2 linked regions of the Methylibium petroleiphilum PM1 genome follow. The protein of the gene in region 2 binds, or shares a complex with, the protein of the main gene of each other region. Links are inferred from orthologs where the notes say so. Each region holds a gene or a part of one and is shown on either strand. Other genes may lie near its edges.

The links.
Region 1: the proteins of tsaB (region 2) and tsaD are in contact, whole or in part, in a solved structure (PDB 4WQ4), measured with the Escherichia coli proteins. The link is inferred for Methylibium petroleiphilum PM1 from one-to-one orthologs.

Annotation. Positions count from the first base shown.
Region 1 is NC_008825.1:1,501,140-1,508,114, forward strand. Bases 2,741-5,526 are described here. They hold tsaD (tRNA (adenosine(37)-N6)-threonylcarbamoyltransferase complex transferase subunit TsaD), read left to right. Parts: upstream 2,741-3,503; coding sequence 3,504-4,550; downstream 4,551-5,526. Other genes in these bases: MPE_RS07025 (ANTAR domain-containing response regulator), read right to left, coding at 2,741-2,922; MPE_RS07030 (MarR family transcriptional regulator), read right to left, coding at 3,025-3,306; MPE_RS07040 (Hsp20/alpha crystallin family protein), read right to left, coding at 4,582-5,040; MPE_RS07045 (pyridoxal phosphate-dependent aminotransferase), read left to right, coding at 5,181-5,526. Outside these bases: ntrB (nitrate ABC transporter permease), read right to left, coding at 1-826; MPE_RS07020 (CmpA/NrtA family ABC transporter substrate-binding protein), read right to left, coding at 842-2,095; more of MPE_RS07025, read right to left, coding at 2,290-2,740; more of MPE_RS07045, read left to right, coding at 5,527-6,347; rpsO (30S ribosomal protein S15), read left to right, coding at 6,488-6,757.
Region 2 is NC_008825.1:323,699-330,794, reverse strand. The notes cover bases 2,015-4,921. They hold tsaB (tRNA (adenosine(37)-N6)-threonylcarbamoyltransferase complex dimerization subunit type 1 TsaB), read right to left. Parts: upstream 3,881-4,921; coding sequence 3,149-3,880; downstream 2,015-3,148. Other genes in these bases: MPE_RS01495 (D-alanyl-D-alanine carboxypeptidase/D-alanyl-D-alanine-endopeptidase), read left to right, coding at 4,072-4,921; rimI (ribosomal protein S18-alanine N-acetyltransferase), read right to left, coding at 2,658-3,152; MPE_RS01510 (uracil-DNA glycosylase), read right to left, coding at 2,015-2,671. In the rest of the region: MPE_RS01515 (sensor domain-containing protein), read right to left, coding at 1-1,821; more of MPE_RS01510, read right to left, coding at 1,889-2,014; more of MPE_RS01495, read left to right, coding at 4,922-5,616; MPE_RS01490 (SGNH/GDSL hydrolase family protein), read right to left, coding at 5,646-6,707; MPE_RS01485 (SGNH/GDSL hydrolase family protein), read right to left, coding at 6,862-7,096. UniProt on the Escherichia coli protein: Required for the formation of a threonylcarbamoyl group on adenosine at position 37 (t(6)A37) in tRNAs that read codons beginning with adenine.

The sequences.
Region 1 (6,975 bases), 1.2 Mb from region 2 along the record:
TATGGGCCACGTTCAGGTTGTTCCACTCGTCCCAGACCCAGAAGCCGATGCCGACGCCGCCGGTCAGCATCTCGGCAGCCACGATCACCAGCCAGGCCGTTCCGACCGACAGGCGAACGCCGGTCAGCATGTAGGGCAGCACGGCGGGGAACAAGATGCGCGTCATCACCTTCCACTCGCTGAGGTTCAGCACTCGTGCCACGTTCAGGTAGTCCTGCGGCACGCGCTGCACGCCGACGGCGGTGTTGATGATCATCGGCCAGATCGAGCAGATGAAGATCGTCCAGATGGCCGCCGGATTGGCGGCCTTGAACACCAGCAGCCCGATCGGCAACCACGCCAGTGGCGACACCGGTCGCAGCAGGCTGATCAGCGGCGAGATCATGTGGTTGACGAAGCTGAAGCGCCCGAGCACGAAGCCGGCCGGAATGCCCACCAGCGCGGCAAGCCCGAAGCCCAGCGCAACGCGTTCGAGCGAGAACAGTACGTTCCAGCCGATGCCCTGGTCGTTCGGGCCGTTGTCGTAGAACGGATCGCTGAACAGCTTCGCGAACTCGGCCCAGGTGGCCGCAGGCGTCGGGAAGGCGCCGCCGTTCATCGTGAGCAGCGCCCAGATGCCGATCAGCAGGCCGGCGCCGAAGATGGGCGGCAGCACGCGCAATGCGAGCCCGCGCCAGTCGAAGGGCTCGGCCGGAAGGCGGGCCGCTGGCTTGGCCGACGGCAGGTTGGCTACAGACGCCGCCAATGCGGGCTTGCTGACACTCACCGCGGCGGGCGTACCGGCGAGGCCGGCACCCGAGGGATCGTGAAACACGGCACTGACCATGGGGTTCTCCTTGCTTTAAGCCTTGATCTTGAATCCGTCGGCATAGGCCTTCGGGTTCTTGCCGTCCCAGACCACGCCGTCGATCAGCTTGCTGCTGCGCATCGAATCCTTCGGCACATTGATCTTCATGGCGCTCGCCACGTCCTTGTAGAGCGCGATCTGGTTGACCTGCTGCGCCACGGCCAGGTAGTCCGGGTGTTCCTTCAGCAGGCCCCAGCGCTTGTGCTGCGTGAGGAACCACATGCCGTCGCTCAGGTAGGGGAAATTGACGGCCCCGTCGTTGAAGAACTTCATGTGATTGGGATCGTCCCAGGTCTTGCCGAGACCGTTCTGGTAGCGACCGAGAATGCGCTGGTTGATGGCATCCACCGAAGTGTTGATGTACGCCTTCTGCGCAACCGTCTCGGCCATCTTCATCTTGTTCTGCAGGCCGGCGTCGATCCACTGGCTGGCTTCCAGCACGGCCATCATCACTGCGCGCGTGGTGTTCGGGTTCTTCTTGACGAAGTCGTTGGTCGTTCCCAGCACCTTCTCGGGATGGTCCTTCCAGATGTCCTGCGTGGTGTTGGCCGTGATGCCGATGCCGTCCATGATGGCGCGGTGGTTCCAGGGTTCGCCCACGCAGAAGCCATCCATGTTGCCCACGCGCATGTTGGCCACCATCTGCGGTGGCGGCACCGTGATGAGCTTCGCGCCGGACAGGGGGTTGATGCCGGCGGCCGCCAGCCAGTAGTGCATCCACATCGCGTGCGTGCCCGTCGGGAAGGTCCCGGCGAAGGTGTACTCCCGCTTCTCCGTCGCCATCAGCTTGGACAATGAAGGCCCGTCGACGGCGCCCTTGTCCGCAAGCGCTTTCGACAGCGTGATCGCCTGACCGTTGTTGTTGAGCGCCATCAGCACGGCCATGTCCTTCTTGGGGCCGCCGGTACCGAGGTGCACGCCGTAGATCAGCCCGTAGAGGACGTGCGCCATGTCGAGCTCGCCGTTGACCAGCTTGTCGCGCACGCCGGCCCAGGACGCTTCCTTGGTGGGCACGATCTTCACGCCGTACTTCTTGTCGAAGCCGAGCACCGAGGCCATCACCACGGAGGCGCAGTCGGTCAGCGGGATGAAGCCGATCCGCACCTCGTCCTTCTCGGGCTTGTCGGAGCCGGCGGCCCAGACGGCGGATTGCAATCCAGGCACGGCGCCGACGGCGGTGGCGGCTGCAGCGGCCTTCAGCATGGTGCGGCGGCCCAGCAGGGCGCGGTTGGCGATGTCGTTCGGCATGGCATTCGGACTCCAGAAATCAGGCTCAAATGAAAAACGGCGCCATCACGACCACACAGCCCTGGAGCGGTGCGGGGTGAGACGCCGTCGTCTGCTGCGGTGTGGCCGAGCGTGGCCGCACCGGAAAGGGGATCGCCGTTGATCCTTGGGTGCACTGCAGCAAACCTCGTGCCAGAGCGGGAAAATCGAGCGCCTCAGCCCAGCATGTCGGCCACGTCGATCAGGCGTTGCGCGACCTCCGCGACCCGCAGGCCGCGGTCCATCGCTGTCTTGCGCAACCGGGCGTAGGCCTCGTCCTCGCTGAGTTGCTGGCGGCTCATCAACAAGCCTTTGGCGCGGTCGATCAGCTTGCGGTCGCTGAGCTGCGTGCGCGCGTCGGCGAGTTCGCGGCGCAGGGCTTCCTCGTGCTGAAAGCGTGCGAGCGCGACGTCGAGCACCGGTTTGATGCGCTCGGGCGCCAGGCCGGCGACGACATAGGCCGTCACGCCGGCGGCGATGGCCGCGCCGACGTGGCTGGTGTCGGCGTCGTCGGTGAACAGCACGATGGGCCGGCGTTCGTCGCGCGTGGACATCACGACGTGCTCGAGCGTGTCGCGCGCCTGGCTTTGCGCGTCGACAACGATCATGTCAGGCTGGATCTGCGCGATGCGCTCGGGCAGGAAGGCATCGATCGGCAATACCGCGACGATGTTGTAGCCGTTGGCCAGCAGGCCGATGCGCAGGCTGCGCGAGCGTTCCGCCTCGACGAGTGCGTCGTCGTCGTCCGCGGCCGGGGTGAGCGATTCCGGTGCGACGATGACGATGCGCAGCGCCTGGAGAGAGGTCATGTTGGCTGCGCTGCAAGGAGCGCGCCAACGGCCACCACGCCGACGCCGGAAATGACAAGGCCCGCTCGAGGCGGGCCTTGTCACGGAGTCGGTACCGTGAGTCTAGATCGGGCTCTGTGTCGCGAAGGCGCGGCGCCACAACGCCATCGGCAGCAGCTTGCCGAGCGCGGTGGGCGGTGCGGCGTGCGGACGTTCGTCGAGCAGTTCGCGCTCCGACAGCGTGTCGAGAAACTGCATCACCGCCGAACGTGCCAGGCCGCTCTCGGCCATCAGCTGGCGCACGGTCACGTGGCGGTGGGACATCTGGTGCAGCATGCGCCGGTAGGCCGTGCGATGGAATCCTGCCGGCAGGTCGGGCCAAGCGGAAAGCTTGTACTGTTTCATGGGGCGATCTACCGGGAGCGCGGCCTCACGCCGCTGTGAACGCAGGTTAACCAGCGCGCCCGGACTGCGATAGGTCGACAGTCCCGAATATCGTGTTTTCCGTCACACCCGCCATGTGACCAAAGGAAACGAATGGCATGGTTTTGTGGCAGGGCCGGTGCTCGAGGTCACCGGAATCGCCTCACTACACTCCTGCGATGCTGATTCTCGGCTTCGAATCTTCCTGCGACGAAACCGGCGTGGCGCTGGTGGCGGCCGACCATGGCGAGCGCCCGCGACTGCTTGCCCACGCCTTGCACAGCCAGGTCGCCATGCACGAGGCCTACGGCGGTGTCGTGCCCGAACTCGCCTCGCGCGATCACATCCGTCGGGCCTTGCCGCTGACGCGACAGGTGCTTGCCGAGGCGGGCCGGGCGTTGGCCGATGTCGACGTGGTGGCCTACACGCGCGGTCCCGGGCTGGCTGGCGCGCTGCTGGTCGGCAGCGCGGTGGCCTGCGCGCTCGCCGCGGCGCTGGACCGGCCGGTGCTGGGCATCCATCATTTGGAGGGTCATCTGCTGTCGCCCTTCCTGTCGGTCGATCCGCCGCAGTTCCCGTTCGTGGCGCTGCTGGTCTCGGGCGGGCACACGCAGCTGATGCGGGTCGACGGTGTGGGCGATTACGCGTTGCTTGGCGAAACGATCGACGACGCGGCCGGCGAGGCCTTCGACAAGTCGGCCAAGTTGCTCGGCCTGGGCTACCCCGGCGGACCTGCGCTTGCCCGCCTTGCGGAGTTCGGTGACCCGACCGCCTATGCGCTGCCGCGGCCGTTGCTGCACCGGGATACGCTCGATTTTTCCTTCGCCGGACTCAAGACCGCGGTACGCACCCAGGTTCTGAAGCTCGGTGAGGGCGTCTGCGAGCAGCCGCGTGCCGACCTCGCGGCTGCCACGCAGGCCGCGATCGTGGAGGTGCTGGTGAAGAAGTCGCTCGCCGCGCTGCGGGCCACCAGGCTGCAGCGGCTGGTGGTGGCCGGTGGTGTGGGGGCGAATCGCAGCCTGCGGTCGCAGCTCGATGCCGCTTGCGCGAAGCGCGGCGTGCGTGTGCACTATCCGGAGGTGTCGCTGTGCACCGACAACGGCGCGATGATCGCGCTGGCCGCGGCCATGCGGCTGCAGGCCGGCCGCGCGACCGCACGACGCGACCACGCGTTCGACGTGCAGCCGCGCTGGCCGCTCGCCGCGCTGGACGTCGGGGTGCCCTGAGCGAGGCCCCGACGTTCGGTTCGCCGCCGGATCAGCCGACGGCGAGCTGCGTGGCCGGCTTGAGCTTCTTGGTCAGTGTCAGGCTCAGCACGCCGTTTTCCAGGCGAGCCTGGGAAGCGGACTCGTCCACCTCGACCGGCAACGTGAAGCTTCGGGCGTAGGCAGTGCGGCTGCGTTCGCGCACCAGCAACTGTTCGCCTTCGGCGGCCGGCGCGTCGGCGGGCGACGAAGCCTCGATGCTGATGCGCTTGCCGTCGATCGTAACCTTGACGTCTTCCTTCGCGACGCCGGGCATGTCGAGCTGCACGCTGTAGGTCTGCTCGGTCTCGCGCAGATCCAGTGCAGGCTGGCGGGTGGCGGGCTCGGAAGCGGCAGCGGCGAAGACCCGTTCGACGCTGCCGTCGAACAGGCGGTCGAAGGCGCGGCCCAGGTTGCGGGCGTGGCCGTTGTAGGCGTGGCGGTGGGTGCGGGTGATGGGCATGACGAACATGGCGTTCTCCTAGAATCAGGTGGAAGGCAGCGAACGGCTGCCCATGCCGCCGAATTGAGAGCGGCATTTTTGTTTTCAAGGCCGTTGTATTTCGAGGCGCCGCCCTCACGCGGAGCGGCCTTTTTCGGGGGATCCCAGCGATGCGCGAGCTCATCCGGCAGCTGCCCGGCTCCAAGATCCGCGAGGTGGCCAATGCCGGGTTGGACCGCAGCGACGTGCTGGCGTTCTGGTTCGGCGAGGGCGACGAAGTGACGCCCGGTTTCGTGCGCGACGCGGCCGTCGCGTCGCTGAAGCAGGGCGAAACCTTCTACTCGCACAACCTGGGTCTGCATGAACTGCGCGAAGCGCTGGCCGGCTATGTCGGTGCGCTCCACCGGCCGCTCGGGCCGGAGCGGATCGCCGTCACTTCCTCGGGCGTGAACGCGCTGATGATCGCGATGCAGGTCCTGGTCGGGGCCGGCGACGAGGTCGTGGCGGTCGTGCCGGTCTGGCCCAACCTGACTGCGCAGCCGGTCATTCTGGGCGCGCAGGTGACTCGCGTGCCGCTGCGGCCGCAGTCCGGCGCCTGGCGGCTGGATCTGGACGAACTGCTGGCGGCGGTCACGCCACGTACCCGCGTGCTGCTGGTGAATGCGCCGAACAACCCCACCGGTTGGACGCTGAGCCGGGACGAGCAGGCGGCGATCCTGGCGCACTGTCGTCGCACCGGCACCTGGATCGTTGCCGATGAGGTTTACGAGCGGCTCTACTTCGGGGGCGGCGCGAGGGCCGGGGGGCCGCCGGCGGCGCCGTCCTTCCTCGACGTCGCCGACGCCGACGACCGCTTGCTGGTGGCGCACAGCTTTTCCAAGAGCTTCCTGATGACCGGTTGGCGGCTCGGCTGGCTGGTGCTGCCACCGGCCTTGCTGGACGCAGTGGGCAAGCTGATCGAGTTCAACACCTCGTGCGCGCCGGTCTTCGTGCAACGGGCCGGACTGGTGGCGGTGGAGGGGGCGGCGGCAACGCTGCCGAGCCTGGTCGGACACCTGCGAACCTGTCGCGACACCTTGCTGCCGGCGCTGCAGGCGCTACCCGGCTTGGAGGTGGCGGTGCCCGAGGGCGGCATGTACGCCTTCTTCCGCGTGGTGGGCGAGACGGACTCGCTGGCGTTCGCGAAGCGCCTCGTGGCCGAGGCTGGCCTGGGCCTTGCACCGGGCGCGGCCTTCGGGCCGGAGGCCGAAGGCTGGCTGCGCTGGTGCTTCGCGTCGCGCGACCCGGGCCGCCTGACGCAAGGGGTCGAACGCCTGCGGCAGGGACTGCGGCTATAATTTCCAAGTTTCGCGGCCCGCGGCTGCGTAACGTCAGCACGGCATGGGTCGGTTTCACCCGTGACCGCAAGTGGAAATCCGAAACCGTGGCACGCCGTTCCTGCGAGCGTCAGCGGTTTCATCGCAACCAGGAAACAGACATGGCAGTTGCCGACCTCAACATCTCCGAAATCGTCAAGTCGAACGCGCGCGGTGCTTCCGACACAGGATCGCCCGAAGTGCAAGTGGCCATCCTGACCGCTCGCATCAATGACCTGACCCCCCACTTCAAGACCCACGCCAAGGACCATCATGGTCGTCGCGGCCTGCTGAAGATGGTGAGCCGCCGCCGCAAGCTGCTCGACTACCTGAAGGGCAAGGACGCCGACCGCTATACCGCGCTGATCCAGAAGCTGGGCCTGCGCAAGTAAGCCGAATCGCATGACGAAGAGCCTGTCTGGCACCCCCAGCGCAGGCTCTTCGTGTTTTGGAGCAAGCCGCACGCGAGCGTCGATGTGTCATTCCAACGCGATTGCCGTTGCAGACGCGCTGGAATGGCATCCCGCTCGAGCGCTGAGCTCCCGGTGACAGGCGCCACCGATCGCGCCCCGAGTCGCCCCGGCGTACCGCGCCGGGCATCCAATTGGAG
Region 2 (7,096 bases):
TGCCAGCGGGATGAACTGGTCGGGCAACAGCAGCCCGCGCTCGGGGTGCTGCCAGCGGATCAGCGCCTCGGCGCCGACCAGCACGCCATCGCCGGCCCGCACCTGCGGCTGGAAGTGCAGCACGAACTCGCCACGCTCCAGCGCCTGCGCGAGCTCGCCCTCCAGCACCAGCGCCGCGTAGGCATTGCTGGCGAGCGTCGGATCGAAGAACTGGTAGGTGGCCCGCCCGCGCGCCTTGGCGCGGTACATCGCGGTGTCGGCATGCTTGATCAGCTCGGCCGGCGTGATGCCGTCGCCGGGGAACATCGCGATGCCGATCGACGGCGTGACCGAGATCGAGCGCCCCACCTCGGCGTCCAGCGGCACCTCGATCGCCGCAAGCAGCTTGCGGGCGACGTCGGCCACGTCCTCCAGGCGCGGCCCGCCGCCGATCAGCACCATGAACTCGTCACCGCCGAAGCGCGCCACCACATCGCTGGCGCGCAGCACGGCGCCGATCCGCTGGGCCACGGTCTTCAGCAGCTCGTCGCCCGCCAGGTGGCCGAGCGAATCGTTGACGCGCTTGAAGTGGTCGAGGTCGATGAACAGCAGCGCCAGCGCCTCGCGCGACGCGGCGGCCCGTGCCATCAGCTGGTCGATCTCGGCCATGAAGGCCAGGCGGTTCGGCAGCCCGGTCAGTGCGTCGTGGTGCGCAAGGTGATGGATGTGCGCCTGCGCGGCATGGCGGTCGCGGAGGTCGCGCACGATGGTCATGCGCAGCCGTTCGTCGCCTCGCATCATGGTGCGGACGATGAACTCCACCGGGATGCGCCGGCCCGACTTGTCGATCAGCGCGCTCTCGTAGGTCGTCTCCTGGCCCGAACTCATCACCGCGGCCACCTTGCTCACCTGGTCGGGTGCGACGAAGTCGAGCGTGCGGCGCCCCATCAGCTCGTCGAGCCCGTAGCCCACCAGCATGCCGATCGGGGCGTTGGCATCGGTGATGACCCCGCCCTTGTGGAAGACGATGCCCTCGGCGCTGGCCTGCATGAACTTGCCCAGCCGCTCCTCCGATTCGCGCACTGCCTGCTCGGCGAGCCGGTGGCGGGAGATGTCCGAGATCAGCACGAAGAAGGCGATCAACCGACCATCGGTGGCGAGCTGCGGCAACAGGTGCACCTCGACCCACTGCGTGCGGCCATCGGCGCGCACCAGCTGCCGCTCGTAGGCCACGGCACGCTGTTCGACCAGCACGGTGTCGAGCTGCGGCCGGATCCGCCGCAGGGCGGCCTCGCCGATCACCTCGGCGATCGGCAGGCCCAGGATGGACTGCTCGTCCCGCCCGAAGGTCAGCGCATACGGCCGGTTCGCGAACAGGCAGCGCTGTTCCCGCGCGTCGTAGCAGGCGATCAGCGCCGGCACGCTGTCGGCGAGCAACCGGAGCTGCTCGGCCTGGACGCTGGCCACCCGCTCGGCCTGCCGCGTTGCCGAGACGTCGTGCAGGACGCAGACCCAGCACCCTCGCGACGGCCGCCATTGCGCGACACAATCGACCCAGACCTCGCGCTGTATCCCGTCGTGCTCCCCCGGACTGCACAGGTGCAGCGGCAGCGACAGGTGCTCGCCCTGCGCCAGCGCACCGAGCAGCGTGGCACGGTCCGGGTCGGTCAGCAGCTGCTGCCAGCCCGCGCCCCGTGCGGCCTCGGCGCCCAGGCCCATGAGCCGGCAGAAGGCCGCATTGGCGTGCGATGCCCGACCGTCGCGCGCGAGCAGCAGCACCGCGCTCGGCAGATCGTCCCAGGAGCACGGGTCCTCGGTGAGCCTTGGCACAACGGCGCCCATGGCCGAGGGTAGGCGCGCCGGGGCAGCCGGTCGATTCGGCCGAACCCTGCGGCAGCCTGTGCCGGCGTCAGGGGCGCGCGCCGCGCATCACCTCGCGCGCAAGACAGAGGTCGTCCCAGGCCTTCGCCTTGTCGGCCGGGTTGCGCAGCAGGTAGGCGGGGTGATAGGTCACGATGGCGGGCACCCCCTGGTACTGGTGGATCCGGCCCCGCAGGCGGCCGATCGGTTCACCGGTCTGCAGCAGCGATTGCACCGCGAAGCGGCCCATCGCGAGAATCAGCCGCGGCTGCAGCAGCGCCACCTGGCGGGCCAGGTAGGGCTCGCACTGCGCCACTTCCTCGGGCTGCGGATTGCGGTTCATCGGCGGCCGGCACTTCAGCACGTTGGCGATGTAGACCTGCTGCGCCGGCTGCAGTCCCTCGCCTTCGGCCCGGCGCGTCAGGCCCAGGGCCTGCAGCATGTGGTCGAGCAACTGCCCGGCCTTGCCGACGAAGGGCTCGCCCAGGCGGTCTTCCTGTTCGCCCGGCGCCTCGCCGACGACCATCCAGTGCGCCTGCGTGTGCCCGACGCCGAACACCGTGTTCGTGCGACCGCGGCACAGCCCGCAGGCGGTGCAACCGGCGACGGCGGCACGCAGGGTCGGCCAGTCCATCGCCTCGACATCTTCGGGGCGGGCACCGCGTGCGACGGCGACCCGCGGTACCACCGGGGCGGGCGAGGCGGCGGCGACCGGGCTGACCGCTGCCTCGACCTTCGCATCGATCACGGGCGAAGCCGCAGCCGCAGGCGCTTGCCACACACGGATGCCCATCTCCGCCAGCATCGCGGCCTGTCGTTCATCCCAGACCATGCACCGCCTCTGGAATCTGCAGGCTCATCACCACCGCGTCCTCGCGCGCCCGCCCGCGGGCCGGGTAGTAGCCACGGCGCAGGCCGACATTGCGGAAGCCGTAGCGCTCGTACAGGCCGCGTGCGTTCAGGTTGGAAATGCGCACCTCGAGCCAGAGCTGCGAGGCGCGGTGCGCGCGGGCGATCGAGCGCAGGGCATCGAGCATGTAGCGCGCATGGCCACGCCGCTGGAGGGCCGGCGCGACGCTGAGGTTGAGCAGGTGCACTTCGTCGACGCCGAACATCGCGACGAAGTAGCCGACCACGCCGTCCTGCGGCGTGCGCAGCACCTCGGCCGGGTAGCCGGCCCGCAGCGAATCGAGGAAGTTGCCGCGCGTCCAGGGAAAGTCGTAGATCGCCTGCTCGATCACCATCACCTCGTCGAAGTCGTTCTCCGTCAGCATGCTCAGGCTGCGCGGCGGCGGCTGCAGCACGGCGTTCACGACGGCACCCCGCTGCCCGCCGCCTGCACGTCGCGCTGCGCCATCCGCTCGGCAGTGGTCTGCGCCACCCGGTCGCGCACGTAGAGCGGCAATGCGCCATCAGCGTCGACCTGTTCACCGCGCGCCCACGCCACACGGGCCAGTACCAGCAGGGCCGCCGCCCGCGGGGCACTGTCGGGCCAGCAGGCCCCGCGCAGGCCCGACCAGGCCTCGGCATGCGCAACCAGCGAGCTGCCGGCGACCTGCACCTGCGGCGTCTCGCCGGCAATGCGTGCGGCCAGCGCGGCCGGCGCATGCAGGGCCGGGGCTTCGAGCACAGTCCAGCCCGTTGCGCTGCGGCGGTAGCGCGCGGCATAGGTCTCGCCCATGCGGGCGTCGACCGCCACCCACAGATCGTCGGCGGCGCCCTGATGGTGGGCGTCTTCGGCCACCGCCATCAAGGTATCGAGCATCAACACCGGTCGGTCCGCGCCGAAGGCCAGTCCCTGTGTCACCGCGCAGGCCGCGCGCACGCCAGTGAAGGCGCCCGGACCGCGTCCGCAGCCGATGGCGTCGAGTTCGCGCAGGCCCAGTCCGGCATCGGCCAGCAGCGCCATCAGGGCCGGCAGCAGACTGGCCGAGGCGAGCGCGCCGCCGGGCAGCGCGCGCACCCAGGTCTGCTCGCCCCGGCACAGGCCGAGGTGCATCGTTTCGGTGGCGGTATCGAGCACCAGCAGGCGCGGCGTCATGAGCGGGCTCCGCGGGAACGATCGAAAGGAGAGGGCACCGACGGGCCGACGCGCGGCGCGGCCGCGTTGACCTCGTCAACTCCGGTGGTCCGCGGACCAGGCTGCGGGCCGACTCGGGAGTCCATGCCTCAGTGTAGCGGCGGCCTCGGGCCCGGCCACGTCGCCGGCAAGCCGCCCGCTACCATCGCAGCATGATCCGAAGCCCGAATCTCCTGTGGCGCTGCGTCGTGGGGGTGTCGGCCCTGGTCGGCGGCACGGCGATGGCAGCGCCGAACGCCCTGCCCCCGGACGACCTGCCGGCCGCCGTGCAGACCGCGCTGAAGCGAGCGCAGTTGCCCGCCGATGCGCTGGTCGCGTACATCATCGAGCTCGGGCCGCCAGGCCCGCCCCGCGGGCTGCCGCGACTGACGCACCGCGCCCAACAGCCGGTCAACCCGGCCTCGCTGATGAAGCTTTACACGACCGGCGTGGCGCTGGAGCTGCTGGGGCCGGCGTGGACCTGGCCCACGCCGGTGCTGACCACCGGACAGGTGGTGGACGGCGTGCTGCAGGGCGACCTGATCCTCCAGGGCCGCGGGGACCCGACGCTGGTGATCGAACGGCTGTGGCTGCTGCTGCGCGAAGTGCGGCAACGCGGCATCCACGAGATCCGCGGCGACATCGTGCTCGACGGAAGTGCCTTCATGTTGAACGGCGCCGACGCCGGCGATCCGGCCGACTTCGACGGCGAACGTTTCCGGCCCTACAACGTGCGGCCCGATGCGCTGCTGCTGAACCACAAGTCGGTCACGCTGCGCTTCGTTCCCGAGCCGTCGCGCGGCGTGGCCCGCGTCAGCACCGACGTCAACCTGGCCGGCGTGCAGATCGACAGCGCGGTGCCCATGGTGTCCGGCCCCTGCGGCGACTGGCGCGGCAGCCTGAAGCCGGCCTTCGACGACCCGGGACGCATCCGGTTGACCGGCCTCTACCCTGTGAGCTGCGGCGAGAAGACCTGGCCTGTCGCCTACGCCGAGCCGGGCAGCTACAACGTGCGGCTGATCGCCGAAGCCTGGCATGAGGTCGGCGGGCAGCTGGCCGGCAGCGTGCGCAACGGCCCCGCGCCCGTCGCGGCACAGCCGCTGTTCGAGGCCACGTCACCGCCGCTGGCGGCGGTGGTGCGAGACATCAACAAGTTCAGCAACAACGTGATGGCGCAGCAGCTGTTCCTGAGCCTCGGACTGATCCCCGCCGGCACGCTGCCGCTGCCGGCTTCGGCGACCACGGTCGCGACGGGGGAGGTGTCGACGCCACAAACGCCCGCAGGCAACACGGCCGATGCCGCGCGCGAGATGGTGCGCGCTCAGGTGCGCAGCCGTGCCGGCTGCACAGACGGCGAGTTCTCGATCGACAACGGCTCGGGCCTGTCGCGCCAGTCCCGCAGCAGCGCCCGTTGCCTGGGCGCCTGGCTGCAGGCGCTGTGGGCCAGCCCGGTGATGCCCGAGCTGATGAGTTCGCTGCCGCTGACCGGGATCGACGGCACGGCGCGCCGGCCGGGCCGCAACTGGGGCGCCGCGCTCGGCCGCGCCCACCTGAAGACCGGTTCGCTGCGCGATGCGATGGGCCTGGCCGGCTACGTGCTCGGGCAGTCGGGGCGGCGCTACGCCTTCGTCGCCATCGTCAACCATCCCAGCGCCGGCGCGGCGCGGCCGGTGCTCGACGCGCTGGTGCAATGGGCGGCCGAGGACAACGGGCGCTGAGCGCCGCCCCGGCGCGGCCGTGGCGGCGCTCAGCGCCAGCCGACGGCGCTCATGCGGTCGAGCACGTAGTTCGCGAGGAGCTGGTGGCCGTAGGGCGTGGGGTGCACGCCGTCGGCGAACTGGTAGTGCGACACGTCGCCGGCGATCAAGGTCGTCTCGCTGCAGCCCAGCGAACCGAGCACGAAGCCGTTGAGCGCCGTCGCCGCCAGATCGCAGGCCGGTGTCGTGACGTTGGTGACGCCGAAGGTGCCCGGGTTGGCGACCTGCTCACGACCCCGTGAGTAGGCGTCGACCAGCAGCACGCCCGACGCGTCGTTCAGGCCGTTGGCGAGCGACACGTTGAAGGCGATCGACATCTGCGCAATCAATCCCTGGGTCGGGGCGGCCAGCGAGTACGCGAACGGCGTCTGGCTCACGTCGGGCAGGTTGACGACCACCACGTGGCGCGCGCCGTTGCCGACCAGCTGCGACCGCACGTAAGCCGCCAGTTCACCGCCGGCCGTGGCCATCGCGACCACGGCATCGGTCGGCGTGATCTGCGCCGCACCGACCGCCGCGAGGTTCATGAACACGTCATTGCCGCCGGCCAGCACCAAGACCAGTTCGCCGCCGCTGAAGCGCCCTCCGACCTTGGCGAGGTGGCGCGCCACCTGGGTGGCCACCGGCACGGTGAGCTGCCCGTACTGCCCGTCCGGGCTGCCGAGCAGCAGCAAGGCCTTGTTGTTCGGTCCGATCGGGTTGGTGACCCGCGCACCGCCCTGCGCATAACCGAAGCAGGCGTCCTGGAAGCTGCTGGCCTGGGCCAGACTGGCTACCGCGCCCGATGACTCCAGACCGATCTCCGCCGCGCAGGGTGGCGTCAGGCCGCGGTCCTTGGCGACCAGCTCCACCCAGATATCCCCATCGTTGACGGTGAACTTGCCGCCACCGAGCGCCGCCATGCCGGCGGTGCGGTAGGTGCCGACATCGCTGAGGCTGTCGCCGAACGTGACCACGCTCGAATAACTCGGTGCATCGTCGCCGCCGCCGCCGCATGCCACGAGCAGCAGCGGCAGCAGCCAGGCTCCCACACGGATTCGCAAGCTTCTCATCACAGCCTCCCCGCGGACGCCGTGCGCCCGTTCGCCAGAAATAGAACGACCGTTCTATTTGACGGCAGACTGTAAGTGCAGGCGATGTCGGGCCCCAGCGGAGAAACCCGGCCGTGGCAGGCGACCGGGCCCCACCGGCCTCGGGATGGACGGATCAGAACGGGTTGTTCACCGCCCGATCGATCGCGAGGCTGCCAATGATGGACTGGCCGTTGGCGCCCAGGTGGCGATCGTCGGCCCACAGGTAATTGGATACCGTGGCGCCGGTCACCAGCGTGCCGGGCACGGACGGCACGGTGGTCGTGCCGGCCGTGGGTGCGGTGCAGGAGATCGCCGTCGGCGTGCTGCAGGCCGCAGCCGAGACGCTGACGTAGCCGTAGTTGCTGGGG